DNA from 2 places in the Streptomyces sp. NPDC054847 genome. Region 2 is predicted to be linked to the other one. Evidence: riboswitches for the same ligand, from Rfam matches in the RefSeq annotation. Region 2 holds a riboswitch; the other holds the start of a gene.

Region 1 (3,397 bases), on a different contig from region 2:
CGACGAGCCGCAGCGCGCTCTCCCGCCGCCGCACCGTCCAGGCGTGCACGGCCAGGACCACGCCGACAGCCAGGAACTGCACCAGCGTCAGCACGGCCGCCGTCGACAGGTCCAGGAACTCGGCGGTCTGCCGGTAGATCTCCACCTCGAGGGTGGAGAAGGTGGGGCCGCCGAGGATCTGCACGACACCGAAGGAGGTGAAGGTGAAGAGGAAGACCATGAGGGCGGCCGCGGCGAGCGAGGGCACCAGCGCGGGCAGCGTCACCCGCCGCCAGGCGGCGAGGCGGCCCGCCCCCAGCACCCGGGCGGCCTCCTCCTGGCGGGGGTCGAGCTGCGACCACAGACCGCCGACGGTGCGGACGACGACGGCGTAGTTGAAGAAGACATGCGCGAGGAGGATCGCCCACACCGTGGTGTCCAGCCGGATCCCCCACAGTTCGTCGAGGAGTCCGCCGCGCCCCAGCAGGGCCAGGAACGCCGTACCGACGACGACGGTCGGCAGCACGAACGGCACGGTGACCACCGCGCGCAGCAGCCGCTTCCCGGGAAAGTCGAGCCGGGCGAAGACATACGCGCCGGGCAGCGCGATCAGCAGGGTCAGTGCCGTGGACGCCAGCGCCTGCCAGGTGGTGAACCACAGCACGTCGCGGATGTCCGACCGGCCGAGCACCTCGCAGAACCGGCCGAACTGCCAGGCTCCCTCGGCGTGGAGGCCGCGTCCGACGATCGCCGCGACGGGGTAGGCGAAGAAGAGCCCGAAGAACGCGACCGGACCGGCCATCAGGCCGAACCGTGCCGCGTTCCCGCGCAGGGATGTGCCTACTTCACGACGAGCGAGGACCACGACCGGACCCACTGCTCACGGTTCTTCGCGATGGTGTCCGCGGCGACGGTCTCGGGCTTCTCGACCACCGCGCCGTGCTTGGTGAACAGCTCGGGCAGCTTCGCGTCCTTGACGACCGGGTTGACGAACATGTTGAGCGGCATGTCCTCCTGGAACTTCTTGCTGATCAGGAAGTCCAGCAGCGCCTTGCCGCCCGCCTCGTTCTTCGCGCCCGTCAGCAGGCCCGCGAACTCGATCTGCCGGAAGCAGGTGCCGGTGGCCACGCCGGTGGGCGCCTCCGCGGGCTGCGGCTCGGAGTAGAGGACCTCGACCGGCGGGCTGGAGGCGTACGAGACGACGAGCGGGCGGTCGGCCTTGGCCTTCTTGCCGCCGGCGGAGCCGGAGAACTCCTCGTTGTACGCCTGCTCCCAGCCGTCGACGACCTTGACGCCGTTGTCCTTGAGCTTGTTCCAGTAGCCCTGCCAGCCCGACTCGCCGTACTCGCCGATGGTGCCGAGCAGGAAGCCGAGGCCGGGAGAGGATGTGGCGGCGTTCTCGACGACCAGCATGTTCTTGTACTCGGGCTTCGCGAGGTCGGCGAAGGTCCGCGGCGGCGCGAGCTTCTTGTCGGCGAAGAACTTCTTGTCGTAGTTGACGCAGATGTCGCCGGTGTCGACGGGCGTCACGCGGTGCTTGCCCTCGTCGAGCCGGACCTCCTGCGCGACCTGGTCGAGGCCCTTGGCCTCGTAGGGCGTGAAGAGGTCGTTGTCGAGCGCGCGGGACAGCAGGGTGTTGTCCACGCCGAAGAAGACGTCGCCCTGCGGGGAGCCCTTGGTGAGGATCTCCTTGTTGAGCGCCGTGCCGGCGTCGCCGCTCTTGAGCACCTTGACCGTGTATCCGGTCCGCGCGGTGAACTCCTTCAGCACGGCATCGGACGCCGCGAAGGAATCATGGCTGACGAGCGTCACGGTCTTCGGGCCGCTCGCCCCGCCGGACGCGTCCTTGTCCTTGGACTCCCCGCCGCACGCCGCGAGTACGCAGACGCCGACGGCGCCGACGAGTGCCGTGCGGACGGCACGCCGAAGCTGGCTGTTCATGATGTTGCTGACTCCCTACGCCGGTATGACCCGGATCAGGTCCGAGGGTCTGCGGCCCGTGGCCGTGAAGGCCTCGCCGCACTCTCAGCGCTGTGGTGCGCTCCCCTGTCGGAATGTTTCGTTGTTCAATTGTGCGAACGCACAGGGCACAGTATCAGCCACGGCCGACGGCCCTGCGGGTCACCGCTCCTGCGCCGCCAGCTGCCCGCAGGCGCCGTCGATCTCCTGGCCTCGGGTGTCCCGGACGGTGACAGGCACACCATGAGCGGCGATGGCCTCCACGAACGCCTTCTCGTCCTCGGGTCGCGAGGCCGTCCACTTCGAACCGGGCGTCGGGTTGAGCGGGATCAGGTTCACATGAACCCTCTTGCCCTTCAGCAGCCGGCCGAGGAGGTCACCGCGCCAGGCCTGGTCGTTGATGTCGCGGATCAGCGCGTACTCGATGGAGATCCGGCGGCCCGACTTCTCCGCGTACTCCCAGGCGGCGTCGAGGACCTCGCGCACCTTCCAGCGGGTGTTGACCGGGACCAGGGTGTCGCGCAGCTCGTCGTCCGGGGCGTGCAGCGACACCGCGAGGCGGCACTTGAAGCCCTCGTCCGCGAAGCGGAGCATCGCCGGCACCAGGCCGACGGTCGAGACCGTGATCCCGCGCTGCGAGAGACCCAGACCGTCCGGCTCGGGGTCGGTGAGCCGGCGGATGGCTCCGACGACCCGCTTGTAGTTGGCGAGCGGCTCGCCCATGCCCATGAAGACGATGTTGGACAGCCGGGCCGGCCCTCCGGGCACCTCGCCGTCGCGCAGGGCGCGCATGCCGTCGACGATCTGGTGCACGATCTCGGCGGTCGACAGGTTCCGGTCGAGACCGGCCTGCCCAGTGGCGCAGAAGGGGCAGTTCATCCCGCACCCGGCCTGCGACGAGATGCACATGGTGACCCGGTCCGGGTAGCGCATCAGCACCGACTCGACCAGCGTGCCGTCGTGCAGACGCCACAGCGTCTTGCGGGTGGTGTCGTCGTCGCACGAGATGTGCCGCACCACGGACATCAGATCCGGCAGCAGCTCGGTGGCGAGCTTCTCCCGGGCGGCCGCCGGGATGTCGGTCCACTGGGCGGGGTCGTGGGCGTACCGCGCGAAGTAGTGCTGGGACAGCTGCTTGGCGCGGAACGGCTTCTCGCCGATCGCGGCGACGGCGTCCTTGCGCTCGGCGGGCGTGAGGTCGGCGAGGTGCCGCGGGGGCTTCTTGGCTCCGCGGGGCGCGACGAAGGTGAGTTCTCCTGGCTTGGGCATGGTTCATCCAGTGTCGCAGACGGATTCCCGTGCCCTGCTGGCCTCGGCTTGGCTGACCGGTCCGGGCCCACGTGCTGTCGCCGCCGGGATGTCAGTCGCGGCGAAGGACGCCGCAGCCCCCTTCAAAGCGACAGGACACTCGCGGTGTTGTCCAGCTGGCGCACACCCGCTATAGAATCGAACACGTGTC
Region 2 (3,397 bases):
GTACTGGACGAAACGGCCGAACTGCTCGGACCAGAAGTACGGCACCGGGTCGTACGCCTCCGGGGCCGGGGGCCGGGGCTCCTGGTCGCCGAGGATGTTCGCCGCGACGGTGCGCGGACCCTGGAGCGCGTTGTCCCAGTGGTGGACGAGCAGCCGCTCGCCGTACCGGCCGGACGGGTAGGAGGCGCAGTCCCCGACGGCGTACACGTCGGGAGCGGAGGCGCGCAGATACTGGTCGGCGACCACCGCGCCGTCCGGGCCGAGCTCGATGCCGGAGCCCGCCAGCAGGGCGGTGGCGGGGCGCGCGCCGATACCGACGACCACGGCGCCGGCCGGGATCCTGCGCCCTCCGGCCAGGACGACGGCTCCCGGCTCGACGGCTTCCACCTTGGCGCCGGTGATCAGCTCGGCCCCGTGCTGCTCGTACCAGGCGGCCATCGGGGCGGCGACCTCGGCGGGCATGGTCCCGGCGAGCGGGCGGCCCGCGGCCTCCACGACGGTGACGCGGCACCCGGCCTCGCGGGCGGCGGTCGCGAACTCGGCGCCGATCCAGCCGGCGCCGACCACGACGATGTCGTGCTGCTCGACGAGCAGCGGCCGCAGCCGGGCGGCGTCGTCGAGCGTGCGCAGCAGATGGACACCGGGGACGCCGACGGTGCCCGGCAGGGTGACCGGCTCGGCGCCGGTGGCGAGGACCAGCACGTCGTAGGGGACCGGGCCGGACGCGGTGTCGACCTCGTGCGCGTCGGTCCGCACCCGGGTCACCTCGAGACCCAGGCGCAGCTCGACGCCGAGTGCCTCGAAGTCGATGTCGAAGGCGGAGTCCTCCGCCTTGCCGAGCAGGATCGCCTTGGACAGCGGCGGTCTGTCGTACGGCTGGTGCGGCTCCGCGCCGATCAGGGTGACCGTGCCGGTGAATCCCTGCTCGCGAAGGGCGACCGCGGTCTGCACGCCGGCCATGCCCGCGCCGACGATCACCACGCGCCGCCGCGGCTCGGTCCGCCGCCCTTCGTCCGCCCGCGTCTGATGCTGCCGTTCGTCCACCCGCACACCATACGTACCTGACTGGGGGTCAGGAGGGGCGGATCAGGAAGCCTGCTCCTCCACGACGCTCGTCCCGCTGCCCTCCTGGGACTCCCACTGCCAGCTCTCCTCCAGCCGCACCCGGCCGTCCGGCAGGTCCACGACCGTGGAGAGGCAGTGACCGGAGGAGGTCCCGCCGTCCGTCTTGAGCTGCACATAGCGGAAGTCCAGCCGGTCGCCGTCCCTGGTGCCCACAAGATGGCCGCGGACCACGTCGCCGCCTTCGTACTCGGCCCAGATCCGGCCCCGTTCCTCGTGGTACGTGAACCGGGTCCGGGTGCCGACCTGGCCCGGGGCCTGGTCGGCGACCGGGGAGAGAACAAGTCCGTCGAGCGACTTCGCCACTGCTGCGGCTCCCTTACAACGCGTCGGGGCGTGCGGTTAGGGTGGCCACCGTAAGGCACTCGCGGGAGCCCGGACGTACCGGGCTGAGAGGGAGGCTGGCCGGCCTCCGACCGTACGAACCTGATCCGGGTCATGCCGGCGAAGGGAGGGGCTGGACGCCCATGTCTCGTACACCGAGCCCAGACGTCCTCGTCATCGGGGGCGGAATCATCGGCCTGGTCACGGCCTGGCGCACCGCGCAACGGGGCCTGCGGGTCGCCGTGGCCGACCCGGAACCGGGCGGCGGGGCCGCGCAGGTCGCCGCCGGGATGCTGGCCGCCGTCACCGAACTGCATTACGGCGAGCAGACGCTGCTCGGCCTCAACCTCGAATCCGCGCACCGCTATCCGGCCTTCGTCGCCGAGCTGGAGGAGACGTCCGGCCGGCGGGTCGGCTACCGCTCCTGCGGCACGCTCGCCGTCGCCCTCGACGCCGACGACCGGGCGCATCTGCGTGAACTGCACGCCCTCCAGCACCGGTCGGGGCTGACGTCCGAGTGGCTCACCGGCCGTGAGTGCCGCCGCCTCGAGCCCATGCTGGCCCCCGGCGTCCGCGGCGGGCTGCGGGTCGACGGCGACCACCAGGTCGACCCTCGCCGGCTGGCCGCGGCCCTGATCGCCGCCTGCGAGCGCGCCGGGGTCGACTTCCGCCGCGGCTGGGCGGAGCGGCTGCTCGTGACGGGCGGCCGGGCGGCCGGGGCGGTACTCGCCGACGGCACGGAGATCTCCGCGGGACAGGTCGTCCTGGCCGGCGGCAGCATGAGCGGACGGCTGGAGGGCGTACCGAAGGACGTGCTCCCGCCCGTACGCCCGGTGAAGGGCCAGGTCCTGCGACTGACCGTGCCACGCCCTTACGCGCCGTTCCTGTCGCGCACGGTGCGCGCCGTGGTCCGCGGCAGCCATGTCTACCTCGTGCCGCGCGAGGACGGCGAGCTGGTGGTGGGCGCGACCAGCGAGGAGCTCGGCTGGGACACGACGGTCACCGCGGGCGGGGTGTACGAACTGCTGCGCGACGCGCACGAGCTGGTGCCCGGGATCACCGAACTGCCGCTCGTGGAGACCCGGGCGGGACTGCGCCCCGGCTCCCCCGACAACGCGCCGCTGCTGGGCCTCACCGAACTGCCCGGACTGCTTCTGGCCACCGGGCACTACCGCAACGGCGTGCTGTTGACGCCCGTCACCGGCGATGTGCTGGCCGACGCGCTGACGAACGGTGAACTCCCCGAAGTGGCACGGCCCTTCTCACCACGCCGCTTCTCGTCCGTCCTTCAGGAGCAGCCCGCATGAACACCTCCGTGAACGACAGCGCCGACGCCGCTGTCGCCGCCTCCGCCGCTGCCCCCGTCGGTGCCTCGGCCGCCGACGCGGTCGCCGCTTCGGCCGCGGCCGGCGATCGGGTCCGCGTCCTCGTCAACGGCGAGTCCCGGGACGTCGCGGCCGGCATCACGCTGGACGTGGTCGTCACAGCGCTCTCCGCCGCGACCTCCGGCGTCGCCGCGGCCGTCAACGAGGCGGTCGTCCCGCGCGGCGAATGGGCCGCCACCCCGCTCGGCGACGGGGACCGTGTCGAGATTCTCACCGCAGTGCAAGGAGGCTGAACGGCCATGGCCGACGACCGTTTCACCCTCGGAGGGACCACCTTCGACTCCCGTCTGATCATGGGCACGGGCGGTGCGCCCAGCCTCGACGTGCTCGAGAGGTCCCTCGTCGCGAGCGGCACGGAACTGACGACCGTCGCGATGCGGCGCCTGGACCCGACGGTCCAGGGGTCCGTGCTGTCCGTCCTGGACCGGCTCGGCATCCGGGTCCTGCCGAACACCGCGGGCTGTTTCACCGCGGGCGAGGCTGTGCTCACCGCCCGCCTGGCCCGGGAGGCCCTCGGCACCGACTGGATCAAGCTCGAGGTCGTCGCGGACGAGCGGACGCTGCTG

Evidence for each region. Region 2 has a riboswitch for thiamine pyrophosphate ahead of thiO (glycine oxidase ThiO). Riboswitches for the same ligand answer to the same signal wherever they lie in the genome.
Region 1: another riboswitch for thiamine pyrophosphate. It lies ahead of ACWGH4_RS03535 (thiamine ABC transporter substrate-binding protein); the one in region 2 lies ahead of thiO (glycine oxidase ThiO).

Annotation. Positions count from the first base shown of each region.
Region 1 is NZ_JBSGZJ010000015.1:8,667-12,063, forward strand. Features, by position in the region: gene ACWGH4_RS03530 (ABC transporter permease) at 1-781, opposite strand, end outside; gene ACWGH4_RS03535 (thiamine ABC transporter substrate-binding protein) at 820-1,920, opposite strand; TPP riboswitch at 1,916-2,037, opposite strand; gene rlmN (23S rRNA (adenine(2503)-C(2))-methyltransferase RlmN) at 2,101-3,207, opposite strand.
Region 2 is NZ_JBSGZJ010000526.1:676-4,072, forward strand. Features, by position in the region: gene ACWGH4_RS31545 (NAD(P)/FAD-dependent oxidoreductase) at 1-960, opposite strand, end outside; gene ACWGH4_RS31550 (hypothetical protein) at 1,087-1,428, opposite strand; TPP riboswitch at 1,480-1,592, shown strand; gene thiO (glycine oxidase ThiO) at 1,590-2,753, shown strand; gene thiS (sulfur carrier protein ThiS) at 2,762-3,064, shown strand; gene ACWGH4_RS31565 (thiazole synthase) at 3,071-3,397, shown strand, end outside.